3 regions of the Paenibacillus sp. FSL P4-0184 genome follow, and region 2 is predicted to be linked to each of the others. Evidence: riboswitches for the same ligand, from Rfam matches in the RefSeq annotation. Region 2 holds a riboswitch; each other region holds the start of a gene.
What was found. A riboswitch is a leader RNA that binds a small molecule or an ion and turns the genes downstream of it on or off. The one in region 2 is predicted to bind cyclic di-AMP.

Region 1 (4,660 bases), 1.1 Mb from region 2:
TATATTCAGAAGGAGATCGAACGTCGATAACGGTGATCTGCTTCTTATTCTTTAACACTCTTAGTTCTTCCAGTGTAATATCCTGAAACAATGCGCTCTCTCCTCTGGTGGCTAACTTCTTAGGTCGCCTCTAAGCTGAACTACAGCGTTATTGCGCAGCTATAACTACAATCTGACCCGGATGTTCTTCCGTTACCTCTCCGATCAATGCCGCTTCCACACCTGCATCTACTAACTCTTTTAGCAAATCCTCACTTTGTTCAGGAGCAACAGAAATCAGCAGTCCACCGGAAGTCACAGCATCACACAGAATATAACGGCTTAATTGGTCCATCTCTTCCGGATAAAGAATACTGCCCTCCAAATGGGCAAAGTTATTTTTAGTACCGCCTGGAACAAAGCCCTGCTCCGCGAGCTCTCTTACTCTTGGCAGCATCGGTACATCGCCTTGACGAATAATCAGTCCGTGATTACTCCCTTTTGCCATTTCCGAGGCATGTCCAAGCAACCCGAATCCGGTAACATCTGTACAAGCATGTACATCATAGGGCTCCATGATTTCAGCCGCTTTTTTATTCAATGTAGACATTACTGTCGTAAGGCGTGTAGTTTCTTCTGGGGATAGCTGATCCTTTTTAATAGAAGTCGTTAAGATGCCCACACCGATAGGTTTAGTCAAAATCAGCTTGTCTCCTACCTGCGCACCTGCATTCGTTCTTACTTTGTCCGGATGCACAAGGCCCGTAACGGCCAATCCAAATTTAGGCTCTTTATCGTCGATGGAATGTCCGCCCACAAGCGTTGCTCCTGCTTCCTGCACTTTATCTGCTGCACCGCGCAAAATGTCACCGAGAATGCTTTTGTCCAAAACAGAAATAGGGAAGGCCACAATATTAAGCACTGTAAGCGGCTTGCCGCCCATAGCATAAATATCACTTAACGCATTAGCTGCTGCAATTTGCCCAAAGGAATAAGGGTCGTCCACGATCGGCGTGAAAAAATCAACAGTTTGCACTAACGCTAGATCATCACTTAATCGATATACCCCAGCGTCATCACTGGTATCCAGACCTACAAGTAGATCCGGATTAGGAACGGTTGGTGGTAGACTGCGAATAACCTGCATGAGATCGGCGGGACCGATTTTGCAGCCGCAGCCCCCTTTTGAAGATAATGAGGTCAATTTTATGGTTTCGGCTTGAGACATCATGACTCAGCTCCTTTAGATAGTTAATCTCGAATATCTTTAATCTTACATCAGTAGACAGCATTGTACAAAATACAGACATACAGAAGAACGCCCCGTAGCCAGTACATACTCCCCGGCTATGGGACGCCCCTCATTTCTCACTTACCACTAAGATCAACTAATCTGCTGAGTTTCCTGCTGTTTCTCCAAAAACCGCTGAAGTATAGCATTAAATTTCTCCGGCTGACACAGATTACTAGGATCTAATGCGTTAGGGATGATCACTAACTGAGCATGTGGCAGCTGAGACACCATATCCTTCATACAATTAACTCCAAATTCACTAAAGTCACCTACAATACATAAGGCGGGACGCTTAAAAGACTTTAAGCATCTAGTGTAATCCACATGGCTCGTAGCCAGCCTTTGCCGATACAATTCCCGTGGACGTTTATCGAGAAGTCCTCTTCTAATCTCGTTATAAGCCAGATTCCAGCGTTCCCGGTACATCATACGAATCGAAGGCAGTACAAGCTCACTTGGAGCGTAATACATTAACCAACTACAATAAGCAGCCATAAGCTGGATTTTACCGATTATCGTTGACGCCTGACTTCTACAAAAGCTATCCGCGACAACAATCGCTTTTACTCGCTCTGGATATTGTTTCGCAATATGTTGAACGACGAGCCCCCCATAGGCACTCCCGACAAAAACAGCCTCACGAATACCCAAATCATTCAATAGCATAATTATATCTAGACATTGGGTTTCAATAATCTCATTTGGGGCCTGCAGTAGTTCACCTGATTTGCCATTCCCCCGTAAATCACACAGAATCACTTTATATTTATCAGAAAAATACTCCAATTGTGGCTTGAACATACTATGTGTTAATCCATGTCCATGGATAAACACAACCGGAGTCCCTGTTCCATTGATTTCGTAATAGAGCGAAGTTCCATTCAGTTTAGCAATAGGCAAAGTTAACACCTCTTTCATAGATAGGTTCTACAACTATATCTGCTTTTTAACGCAGCAAAAAACCACAGAGGGATTCTCTGTGGCTATTCATCATCAAATACGCCATTCATCCTCTCTCCATACGCTTACGAGGTTAGCTGTCGGATTCGGGCAGTGAGAGTTGCCCTACCTGCATGGATGCATTTATGCACCTGGAACAGGATTCACCCCATAACTAGTACCGATTGTTACACTGGTTCCCAGTTGTTGGTTCCCCCGCTTTCCTTAACGGAAATTAAGCGGACTTCTTATGTAATTGTCAGTTATGTGATGAATCATACTCCGTGTAAGGTTTCTTGTAAAGTTGAGCCGTGGGCAAAATAATGTTGAAAGCCATGCTTTTCATTTCATATTAAGCATACACTTCGTTTTCTCTTTCTTTTGCTCTTGTTTACTCAATATATCTAAAAAAAGCCGAGCGGCCATCAGAGATCAATCCCTGAACCACTCGGCTTCGTTATACAATCATATGGCTACAACAGATCGGCGTTTTTCAATGCATGCTCCCAGCTCGGAAAAAAGAACAGCGCACTTCTCATAAGATCAGGATCGCTTTGCTTCACTTGTTTTTTGCTGATCGAGCTTCCATCGGTTTGAAGCTTTTTGATACGACTTAACACTTCATCAGCCTCCAAAGGAATTTCCATTGAAACACTCCTTTCTCAGTGACCTAGTTTCCAATCATTTTCTCCATAATATGCAAATTTATTCTTCATTTCGGTTTATACGAAATTAAACCAGCTGATAGACCGGTTGTTCAGCAATAAAATAAGTAGGAATCATTGGGTATTTCTGTGCCAGAACTTCAGCTAAATATTTCATTCCTGGAGCTTCACTTTCCGCATGACCTAACATAATCAGCGCTTTTAATCTGCCTTGGTGGACAGCATCCCTCACATATTCTGGAGTTTCCCATTCGGGGCCCTCGCCAGCAATAATTAAATCAAGATTGTGCTGATTAAAAAGAGGAATAGCCATCGTCCCACCTCCTCTGTAACCTACTAATATCCCCACATGTCTGCATATCTGGGATAGGTCTCCGGCAGCACGTACATAGGAGATGCCTAGCTTTCTTTTTATATACAGAGCCGCTTCACTTACCGTCATAGCTGGAATCGATAGGATTGTAGCAGTGGATTGCTGCTCAACCACATAGGCTGACCATTCAAGCTCTCGTAGCAAGCCCACCATGATCCCATCCGGTTGATGCCGATGCCAATAATCATGATAACGAAAAATAGCCAGTTCAGAACGCTCAATCAAACTCCGTTTCGCGCGAGACACAGGGTCATCCTTTAACCACTTGCTCGTCTCATGATGACTGTAAAACACACCTTCATGTGTGATCAACAAATTGGCGTTCATAGCAATCGTTCGTTCCACAACATATTGCGTAGCGCAAAATGCCGTAACCATCCCTGTAATCACCATTTCTGGATTCCCCGGCTTAAGAGTATCCACAGTCCCATCTATCTGTTCCATAGCTCCTATTAAATCTTCCAGAATCGTTCTAATTGTCACGCTCACTTTAATCCGCCCTTTGAGATCTACTCTACTAATCTATCAACGTATAAATAACCCGCCCTTAATCGATATAAGGACGGGTTCACAGTTCATTATTTGAGCAGCTTGTCCACTCTATGATTTCGTGGCAGAGGTGATAATTCGATGGAAAGCTGGCTTAGGCTTATGCCCTTCATCGAATAGGAACGGCCAGTTCTTCCGCCCACGAACAGGGAAATCATCCAGCCAGGTATAGTCATCCGCTGCTCCCCAGAACGTGACCGAACTAATCACGTCCCGGTATTCTCTCAGCAGTGCGAACATCGCTTCATATCGATCTGCTTGAAGCTCGAGCAGATCAGCAGGTACTGCCTTTAAGTCCATTCGTCTATCATCGAAACGGAACATGGATACATCCAGCTCTGTCAGTTGGAGCTGAAGTCCTAAGGATGCATATTTTTCGATCGCTGTACGAATATCATCCAGACTAGAATCGTATAAATTCCAGTGTGCCTGCAATCCGACGCCATGGATCGGCACGCCTTGTTCCAATAGCGACTTCACCAGTTTATAGATTTTGTCACGCTTTAATGGATGGGATTCGTTATAGTCATTGTAGAACAACAAAGCCTTTGGATCGGCTTCATGCGCGAATTCAAACGCTTTGGCGATAAAGTCTGGGCCCACAATGTCGAGCCACTTCGACTGGCGAAGAAGTTCTTCTCCCTCATCAGCGATTACCTCGTTTACAACATCCCAAGCATAAATTTCTTCCTTATAACGTCCTACAACGGTCTGAATATGTGATTTAACTCGTGCAAGCAGAATCTCTTTGCTTACAGGTCCTCCGCCCTTATCCTCAAACAGCCAGTCCGTTGTCTGGTTGTGCCAAATCAAGGTATGTCCGCGCATCGCCATATGATGTTCCCTGGCGAAGGCAACCAG
Region 2 (4,660 bases):
TTTTTTCCCGGTATGAAGCTTTATGGATTTCCAGTGTTTATCTTCAGTCTAATCGAATGGGTGCTGGCTCTACTTCCGTTATACTGGCTTGCTCCAAAAATGTACGGGCTATTCTTGTCCTCCTTTCTGAACTACTCTTTGTTACTTCATCTAGTTCCATACGTATTGGCATGGCTTATATACATCTTTATCGTGCGCCTGTTCCTTCTATATATGCAGTTTGGTTATACCAGCGGCACGGGGATGTTCTCCTCCTTATTCATTTGCTTGAAGTCGCTGATTCCGGCAATAGGAATTTCAATCATACTTGGTGCAGCAGGCCTGATCCTTTTGCTAGTGTGCGGACTAACGGGTATCTTCTGTCCTGGCCTACCAGCACTTCTTATTCGTCAACTTTCATCACTGCCCTCAACACTCTTCAAAATGTGGGGAATTTCAGCTCAATATCATCTATGGCAAAGTAAAGCATTTCCACAATAATTTGAAACATTACAGAACATAATATAAGAGTCCCGGTTCCTGAATCAGGAGCTGGGACTCTTTCGCGTTATAGACAATTTATGAGGATTTGCAAAATCGTAAAGACTTTGTTACAATAAGTCCTGTTCCATTGGTAACAAGTTTGTAATCATTTGAAACGATTTCTACATAACTTCATGTATTTGTCGTAGTCATGTCGATAAGTCACTATCTGGTGCATAAAACGCCGAATTCCTTGCACCGGGAAGTGGGGGAACCATATTTTGGGTGAATTGATCTCGCTTTGCAGTGATCATAGGGGAACCTTCTACCGAATCCTTAAGCTAACCTCACAGGCATTGGAAGGGGTACAATTTTTTTGAAGAATTTAAGAAAAGCATGCGTCGCTGCGGCGCTAGGACTTGTGATGGCGTTCTCTATTGGTGGAGGAAGTGCCTTTGCAGATTCTAAGATGGACAGTGTTATTTCAAAGACAATTGGAGTTGCCTATAAAACCGGAGGCACTAGCACTGCCGGGTTTGACTGTTCTGGATTTACTACGTATGTATTCAAGAAGGTGGGTCTTTCTTTGCCCCGTACTTCAAAAGCTCAATATAATGTCGGAACTCCTGTAGCCAAAAGTAAATTACGTTCAGGTGACCTAGTTTTCTTTAACACATTGGGCAACGGCGTATCCCATGTCGGCATTTATGTTGGAAACGGAAAATTCGCACAATCATCATCTTCATATGGCGTGACCATCACTTCACTTAGCCAGTCCTACTGGGCCAATCGCTACGTTGGTGCTAAAAGAGTAATGAGTACTTCCTCATATCAAGCTATAGCCTACGATTAATACTTCCCCACAACTATAACCTCACAATTACATTATATAGACCTGGGTTTGATTATTGACTTAATCGAATCCAGGTTTTCTTTTGTCTTATTATATTCTTTACACCTCTAGAACGGACTTTAAACACTTTTATTTGATAAAAATTTCAATAAATATAAAAATTAGTTTAATATTATCGCTTACATATGCATTTTGTCTTTAAAAAAACGAATTTTTCTGCATGATTATGTTAAAAACGATTGCCAAGCGGCACTCTGTTTGTTACAATAACTGCAGTAAGATTTTAGTAACATTTTTGTAATCATTAAGTTGTTATTTACAAAGGTTTTGTCATGTATTGATTACAAGCTATTCCTAATCAACAGTATCAGCCGAGTTTCCTAACTATTAGGAAAACGGGGGAACCAACTTTGGGTGAATTGACCTCCATTTTTAGAGGGGTCATAGGGGACCTTCAACCGAACCCTTAAGCTAACCTCGTAGGCATCCGGAAGGGGTATAAACTTTTGAAGAAGAAGCTAGCAGCAGCAGTACTTAGCTTTTCCATTATTTTCACCATCGGAGCAGGAAGCGCTTTCGCGGATTCCAAAATGGATAAAGTGATCGACAAGACCATCGGAACTAAGTACGTATCCGGCGGCATCTCCACAAATGGATTTGATTGCTCCGGATTTACAATGTATGTATTTGATAAAATTGGTATAAACCTACCACACCAATCAGGTTCCCAGTATCAAATGGGTACTGCTATCTCCCAAGATGATTTAAGATCTGGAGATCTTGTATTCTTCAATACAAGTGGTAAGGGTGTCTCCCATGTTGGTATTTATGTCGGTGAAGGCAAGTTTGCACACGCATCTTCCTCACGCGGTGTAACGATTAGCTCCCTGAGTGATAGCTACTACGTGAAACGCTACATCGGTGCTAAACGAATTATGAGCACGGATGCTTATCATTCTGTTGCTTCTGAGACAGAAGATAATGATGATGTTCAATAAGTAAATCGTACATAGGCTCTTTTCCAAGATGTTGATTCTTGGAGAAGAGCTTGTTTTTTGTCTTATTTAGTATTTACCCCTCTCAGAATTTGTAAAACAATAATCCTCATAAATTTCTGAGTCGACCATGCCTCTTTTTGTATATAATTAGTTACAAGCATAAACGCCTTCGATGTCCTTATAAGGACCATAAGTATTTTAAGCTAGAAATATAAGACATTTAAAGTTCCCCCGTGAAAGGAGGTCCTTGACCTTATGATAAATCCCTCTGTTACTTTTCATGTAGCGCCTATGGAGACCAGTCACGCGGAAGAGATTTGCAACTGGGATTACACTGCCCCTTATAATATTTACGGCTGGATGCCGTGGGAGCAAATGCAGGCTCTTGGAATCGAGTTCGGTGACCCTCAGCTACGGAATGAGCAATATGTCTCCATATTAAATGGGCAAGGGATTTTGTGTGGATTCGCGCAGTTGTTTCCAATGGAAGGTGTTGTTCGCTTGGGGATTGGTATGCGCCCTGATCTATGCGGTCAAGGTCTAGGAAAAATATTCATGGATGCAATCGTGCAAGCAGCCCTGCTTCGTTATCCTGGGCGTGAGATTGATCTAGAGGTATTGACCTGGAACCAGCGGGCGATCCGAACTTACCAAAAGTGTGGATTTACGATTACCGATACGTATGAGCGCCTAACCCCCACAGGAAACAAACCTTTTTATTGCATGGTCTATGATAAATAATATTAAATTCAATATTTTTCAATGATTTGATGGCTTTATCGTTCATTTTTTTGTCACAAACCCTATGATAACGCTTCACCTTGAGCTATAATGTAGGGAGCAGCTTACATAGAAGGGACGAACTGGGATGCAGAAATGGATCATGAGCGGTTTGTTTTTTGCCGCCTGTGCCTTTGCGGTAGTACTTATGTTTACACTTCCAGGTAAAGAAGAGGTAGCTGAACAGAATAAGCCGACGATGCCGGAAGTCCAATTGGATGCGGCAAAGGCCGAAGCAACCGTGAAAGCCAGCTGTATCACCTGTCACGGCGATCAGCTTCAAGGTGGAGTTGGACCCAGTCTTCAAAATGAAGGCGGTCAGCATGATGCTGAAGAAATCTACAGTATCGTCACTAAAGGACGAGGTCAAATGCCTTCCTTTAAAGAAAAGCTAGCCCCTGAGGAGATTGCAAACGTCGCCCTCTGGCTCTCAGAGAAAAAGTAACAGTAACTACTACCTAAGCAACTAAAAACGCCCGTGCCAGAAGATAGTTCACTATCTGCGCACGGGCGTTTATTTATGAGTTTAGGTGACACTAACGATTTTTCTCAAAGGCTTCATTAAATTCATGTGCCTCTCGAATATCTAGAGCTGTAATACCGTCTTCCTCATTTGATTTCAGTCGTAAAGTCACTGTCTTATAATCAATCGTAATATGTGGATGGTGATCAAAGGCTTCTGAAATGGTGGCTACTTCATCAACGAAAGCAATACCCTTCATATATTGACTGAACATATATTTTCGCACCATGGTATTCTCTTCCAGCTTCCAACCTTCCAGCTTGCTGATCTGCTCACGCAGTTCTTCTTCGGTAAATAACAATTCGTTTCCTCCCTTACTAAAAATTGCAGTAAAATCCGCAGGTCCCTTTACTCGTCTTATTCGTTAAACAAAACATCCCTTAGCTTCTGAGGTCCAAGGGATGTGCCAGGATAAAGGCAATATTTTCGATTAAATGTATTCAAGAATCCCAGCGATTATAACTCGGCTACACCAATTTTAACACGGGCTACTAACTACGGGCAAATTACGCCCCGCGCCCCCTCTTCTTAAATCAAAACAACAGAGGCTAAATCCTCTTCTCCGACTAAAATATTAATGCGGTGCGTGTCCTTATCGTAAATGATAACGCCGCTCCCCACCTCAATCATAGGTTCATTACCCAGCGCGAAGAAAAGATCCTCAGCCAGTGCCTCCCATACCTCCATCTTGGATTCCTGCGGCAATTCTTGCCACTCTTCCGGATCCATTTCAAAAAATAAGTACCCATCGGAAATTCTTCCGACAGCCTCAGTCAAATCCGTTAGGATTTCACCGTAATCTCTACCATGCTTTACACCCACATGTATCACTCCGTTTTCTCCACAGATGAATAATTACTTACCTTATCCATTATAGCCGAAAAAATGACTTCACAAAAAACGGAATGATGTCGATAAATAAGAATATACGTTATTCGGTTTCGAACAGAGTGCCTTGCCGCTGTTTCAAGGATGATATACGCGGCTTTGTCGGAACACATCTTATAATCTCATGGACGAGGTGCATAATGGAAATTTCAACAA
Region 3 (4,660 bases), 490 kb from region 2:
AACCAATACGATATTTGTTAACACAAAGCTGAGCGCATACTTCTTCCAAGACATTCCGTCCCGTTTTTTCAGGCCGATCAGCTTATAAATTCCTTTTTCCATGCCTCCAAACCATCGATCCGTACGGTTCGGTTCATTAGAAAATACATAATATAAATACGTGCCCATCGGCTTAACCAGCAAGATAAGAATTACGATTACAGCAACTATTTGCAAAATGCCCATGAATGCCCCTCCTTAAAATTTCTCCGGATGAATCAATGCGTAAACCAGATATACAAACAACAGTAGGGTAACAGCGATTACTAGAATCACAACTTATCCCTCCCTGTATCCTCAACTACACCTGCGCACCAGCGCATAAATCCATAAAACAACCCGTAAATTACAGCTAACGAAGCTACCATATACAGATCCATCATATCTCCCGCACTCCTTCTTTTATCCTTGATGAGGTGATTTATCGATTAGAAAATCAGCATCACCACTATGAGAATAGATTACATAACTTGCACCAAGTCTTTTATAGACCAATCTAGGATTTATTGAGCTTGTGATTACAAAAATCGGCTGTGTCGTCCAGGTGCGGCACATCTGAATGTAGCGGCAGCATAACGTAAAGCTGCTCTCGAACAGATATACCCGTCCTACCGGGAACGGCGGGCGAAACCAAGTATTCTGATGGCGGGTATCAACTAGAACGACTTGTTCAATCCCCATCTCTTCGAGTAGGGCCTTCTCAGGCAAGTTGTTGGTCAATCCGGCCATCTTAATGCCTCTGAATTTTAGAAGCTTAATAAAATGTTCGCCTGCCTTCGTTGGCGCACATACCAGTACATATTCATTCTGATCTGTCATCTCTTATTCTCCTCAAATGCTTTACTTGTAAGATCAGAGCTTGATCACCATGATCTTGAAAGAAAAGCTACCGCTAATGATGAATATAACGACCTCTTCGTGAGGTTTTCCATAAATGCTTTGCTTAAAAAAGCACAGCAAAAAGCCACAAAGGATTCTCCTCTGTGGCTCGCTAGCGGTCACATTGCACTCATCCTCTCTCCATACGCTTACGAGGTTAGCTGTCGGATTCGGGCGGTGAGAGTCGCCCTACCTGTATAGATGCGAGCTCACTCGCACCTTCTACAGGATTCACCCCATAACCGGCTTCCGACTCTCACATCGTCTGCCGATTGTTGGTTCCCCCGCTTTCCTTATCGGAAATTAAGCGGATCAAATATTCGATTGTTGTTGAAACAGGAGTAATCATACCCTTATGCAGGAAGAATTGTAAAACCTGATTGATGCCAAAATAATGCAAATTAAAAACTATTTTCGTATTGGATAGCGCTTACTTGATATCCAATCTCTCTATATCTCTTGTTTACTCGAGTTTTAATCCATTAGCGAAAAACGGGCATACCATGTGATTTTATTCACCACAAATGTAGAAATCTCAAAAAATCGCCTTTATAGGTAAGAAAACAAGAAGTCGAGATTAAGCGAGGAAGAAGCCCGATAACTCGCAATAAATACCTATTTGGTTCCCTTTTCCGTCGTAGTAGGCAGGATTTGGTTTAAATCGCGCTCAAAAGAACACTTTCTGTTTTTACAGAAACACCTTGAAAAGAGTATGATTCGGGTTGAATCTATTTCACAAAATACATTCAACGCTGAGTTCCTGTATTTGCAGGGAACGGGGGAACCATCAGGCCACATGGCCTACTTGGGGTGAATCCGAAGGAGACTGTTCAAGTCTCACATAGGTAGGGCGACTCTCACCGTCCGAATCCGACAGCTAACCTCGTAAGCGTAAAGAGAGAGACCCTTGATCCGCCACGCTTTGGCACAGGTGTGTGTATACCTGTATTCCAAAACCGCAGCAGAGGTCCTCCTCTTGCTGCGGTTTTTGCGTTACCTGATTCTATAAGGTGATAGCATGCTGGACGGGGTGAAAGGAATGAAACACTATTATTGGGGAACTCAGCAAGGGCTACTTGAGCCGATAAGTCTAAATTATGTTTGCTTTGGAGCGTTGTGGTTCGAAGAGGATCATCACAGAACTATTGTCGGCTATGCTTTTGGTCAGAAGCAGATTGAATCACTTCGCCATTTCAGCAGCCCATCTACCTGTGAATACTGTATGGACCGAACAATTATATACGAAATATATAAAAGTATCCGAGAAAAGCAACAGCTGCAGGATTGGTCAGCACACCAACGTTTTCCGTGGCTCACCGCTTTTAAGGAACCGTGGAAAGATGTTGCAGCCGGTTGGTACGTAATGAGATCCCGCAACACCTTTCCCTTACATTTATCCGTTATACGCAAACAGAAATTCAGACTATGGCTAGAGCATGCCGCAGTCTGTGAGAATGAAGCTGAAATGCTCGCCTGTATAGAGAAGGCTAATGACATTCACCATGTAGATCTTAAGCTTTTGGAAACCTAAGGAGGAGAAAACTGTCATGGACCAGCGAAGACTATCTCGCATAGAAGTATTCGTCTTTGATTCACCTGAGCCTATTCATTATGGAATGGAGGCTGATCAAGGCAGCCGTTATGGCATCCTGAAACTTACCTGTAAAGGAGGTAGCAGCTGGGGAGCATGTCTTATCTCTGCCAATACCAAAACCTTCGATCTTATTAAATGGAGTTCTTTTCTCAGAATGATATACCATTGCCGGCTAGAGGAAGCGATAGATAAAGTACGTACCCATGGTTCAGAGTGGGATCAGACTCAGTTTGAGCTAGTGCAAGGTGCTTTACAGGATTTAAAAGCCAAGCTGCAGGGTAAATCCTTGGCAGGGCACATTGAGCAAGGTCGTCTGTATAGAGCTGTCGCTGGTGGGAGAGATTCCAAAGGAGGGCGGCTATATTATAAACCATCCAGTGTTGCGCTTCAAAAACATAGTTATCCAGAACCTGATACCGCCGAGCTTATCAACAAATCCATTTCTTACTTTTCTATATTATAGGTTCATCCCATAAACAATTCTGAAAGGATCGTGTTTATCATGCCTGACCCCTTACCTGCCGAATCCCCCCGTAGAACTATATTTGCAGAGTGTGTTCAAAAGTGTACGAATGATATCTATATGCTCAGTTACATGTTGTTACAACAATCAGCAGAAGCTGAGAAGGTTACTATCCGTACCTTTAAAGAGCTTCATAAAATATTCCGTCAAAAAAGCTTCGACAGCCAGCTATTCTCTATCGAAGCTTACCGCTCTTGTATCCGACAATGCGCCGATTATTACGCACGCCGGTCTCTCCTGTCTGCCAAGGCATTGCCTTGGGAGGAACAACTCGTAAAAGTGATGTGGTATGGCCTAAAGCTATCTTTACCTCAAATAAGCATCATTCTGCAAAAGAGTGTTCCTGTACTAAAAGCGCAGCTTAGGCGTGTGCGGGAGCAACTGACTGCTCAAGTGGATTTGCTGCATAGTGGTAATCTATCCGTTGTCTAATCCCTCAAAAGGAAACGACATTTGAGTGTACGGAGGATATATTGGACTCAGGAGCCCTGGAGTCCGCAACTATCTTCCAAATAACTTTTACGATATATACACAAAAAAGAAAAAGCCACGGCATCTGCCGCGGCTTCCTTTCCCTACTATTACGCTTTGCTCTTACGCGCCTTACCGTACATCCACAATCCCGCAATCATCCCCACCATGGCAATCCCAGTCAATACACCCTGAGTGAAATCCATTAAAGTGGACCCATTGGTCGAGAGCATTCTACTAACCGTAGCCAGAGAGACCGAACTCATTAAAAGCATCATATTGTATTGTTCACTTTTAGTCATGATTACCACTCCTTAAAAGTTTATATGAAGCCACTTAGATCTTGTAAGCCTTCATCGCTTTTCTGATCTCTTTAATACTTGGACGTTTGCCGTACATCAATACGCCTGTGCGATAGATCTTGGCAGCCAACCAGCCAAAGATGAACGTGGTAACAAGCAGGATGGCTAATGATACAATAACTTGCCAGATCGCTACTTCACCAACACCAATTCGGAGCAGCATGGTCAATGGAGAGGTGAAAGGCACATAACTCGCTACCTTAACCAGCAGAGTATCCGCATTAGAGATACTGAACAGTGGAACATAGAAGGCTACGAAGCCTAACATCATAATCGGCATAACCGCTTGGCCAAGATCCTCTGTACGGCTGACAATCGAACCTACAGCTGCATACATCAAGGCATAGAGGAAATAACCTAGTACATAAAGAACAATTCCATAAAGCAACAAGTTAATATTAAGCTGGCCTAAATCCAGGTCTAAATCTTTCAAAATCGTTGCATTATGCGGAAGCTTAAGATTGACAACTACCGCTGCGATAATGACGCCAATTTGTAATAATCCTACTAAGAAGACACCGATAACTTTACCGAACATTTGCGCTAAAGGTGAGGCACTTGTAATCAGAATCTCCATGATCCGTGAGCTCTTCTCTGAAGTAATCTCAGCTGCAATCATATTACCGGTCATCATGATAGACATGAAGAACAGCATAAGCATGGCGTATACAATGACGTAATTAATAGGTGGAGCGGATTCCTGCGACGCATCCTTATCTCCCGCAGTCCCATCAGGATTGAGCTGCTGAGTAGCTATCTGTACCGGTGTTGACATAGCAGCAATCTGCTCCT

Region 1: linked by a shared signal. The riboswitch ahead of MKY52_RS13600 (alpha/beta fold hydrolase) and the one ahead of MKY52_RS08620 (C40 family peptidase) in region 2 are both predicted to bind cyclic di-AMP.
Region 3: linked by a shared signal. The riboswitch ahead of MKY52_RS06490 (hypothetical protein) and the one ahead of MKY52_RS08620 (C40 family peptidase) in region 2 are both predicted to bind cyclic di-AMP.

Annotation. Positions count from the first base shown of each region.
Region 1 covers NZ_JBBORN010000001.1:3,096,407-3,101,066, reverse strand. Annotated here, with positions in the region: gene mnmH (tRNA 2-selenouridine(34) synthase MnmH) at 1-91, opposite strand, end outside; gene selD (selenide, water dikinase SelD) at 149-1,207, opposite strand; gene MKY52_RS13600 (alpha/beta fold hydrolase) at 1,364-2,173, opposite strand; cyclic di-AMP (ydaO/yuaA leader) riboswitch at 2,280-2,464, opposite strand; gene MKY52_RS13595 (hypothetical protein) at 2,686-2,859, opposite strand; gene MKY52_RS13590 (Nif3-like dinuclear metal center hexameric protein) at 2,945-3,739, opposite strand; gene MKY52_RS13585 (endo-1,4-beta-xylanase) at 3,851-4,660, opposite strand, start outside.
Region 2 covers NZ_JBBORN010000001.1:2,012,409-2,017,068, forward strand. Annotated here, with positions in the region: gene MKY52_RS08610 (hypothetical protein) at 1-480, shown strand, start outside; cyclic di-AMP (ydaO/yuaA leader) riboswitch at 695-833, shown strand; gene MKY52_RS08615 (C40 family peptidase) at 887-1,315, shown strand; cyclic di-AMP (ydaO/yuaA leader) riboswitch at 1,675-1,816, shown strand; gene MKY52_RS08620 (C40 family peptidase) at 1,822-2,313, shown strand; gene MKY52_RS08625 (GNAT family N-acetyltransferase) at 2,569-3,054, shown strand; gene MKY52_RS08630 (c-type cytochrome) at 3,182-3,538, shown strand; gene MKY52_RS08635 (4a-hydroxytetrahydrobiopterin dehydratase) at 3,630-3,917, opposite strand; gene MKY52_RS08640 (hypothetical protein) at 4,145-4,438, opposite strand; gene motA (flagellar motor stator protein MotA) at 4,645-4,660, shown strand, end outside.
Region 3 covers NZ_JBBORN010000001.1:1,523,939-1,528,598, forward strand. Annotated here, with positions in the region: gene kdpA (potassium-transporting ATPase subunit KdpA) at 1-225, opposite strand, end outside; gene kdpF (K(+)-transporting ATPase subunit F) at 238-315, opposite strand; gene MKY52_RS06485 (hypothetical protein) at 442-858, opposite strand; cyclic di-AMP (ydaO/yuaA leader) riboswitch at 1,049-1,238, opposite strand; cyclic di-AMP (ydaO/yuaA leader) riboswitch at 1,659-1,824, shown strand; gene MKY52_RS06490 (hypothetical protein) at 1,958-2,449, shown strand; gene MKY52_RS06495 (hypothetical protein) at 2,466-2,975, shown strand; gene MKY52_RS06500 (hypothetical protein) at 3,015-3,467, shown strand; gene MKY52_RS06505 (hypothetical protein) at 3,617-3,808, opposite strand; gene MKY52_RS06510 (ABC transporter permease) at 3,843-4,660, opposite strand, start outside.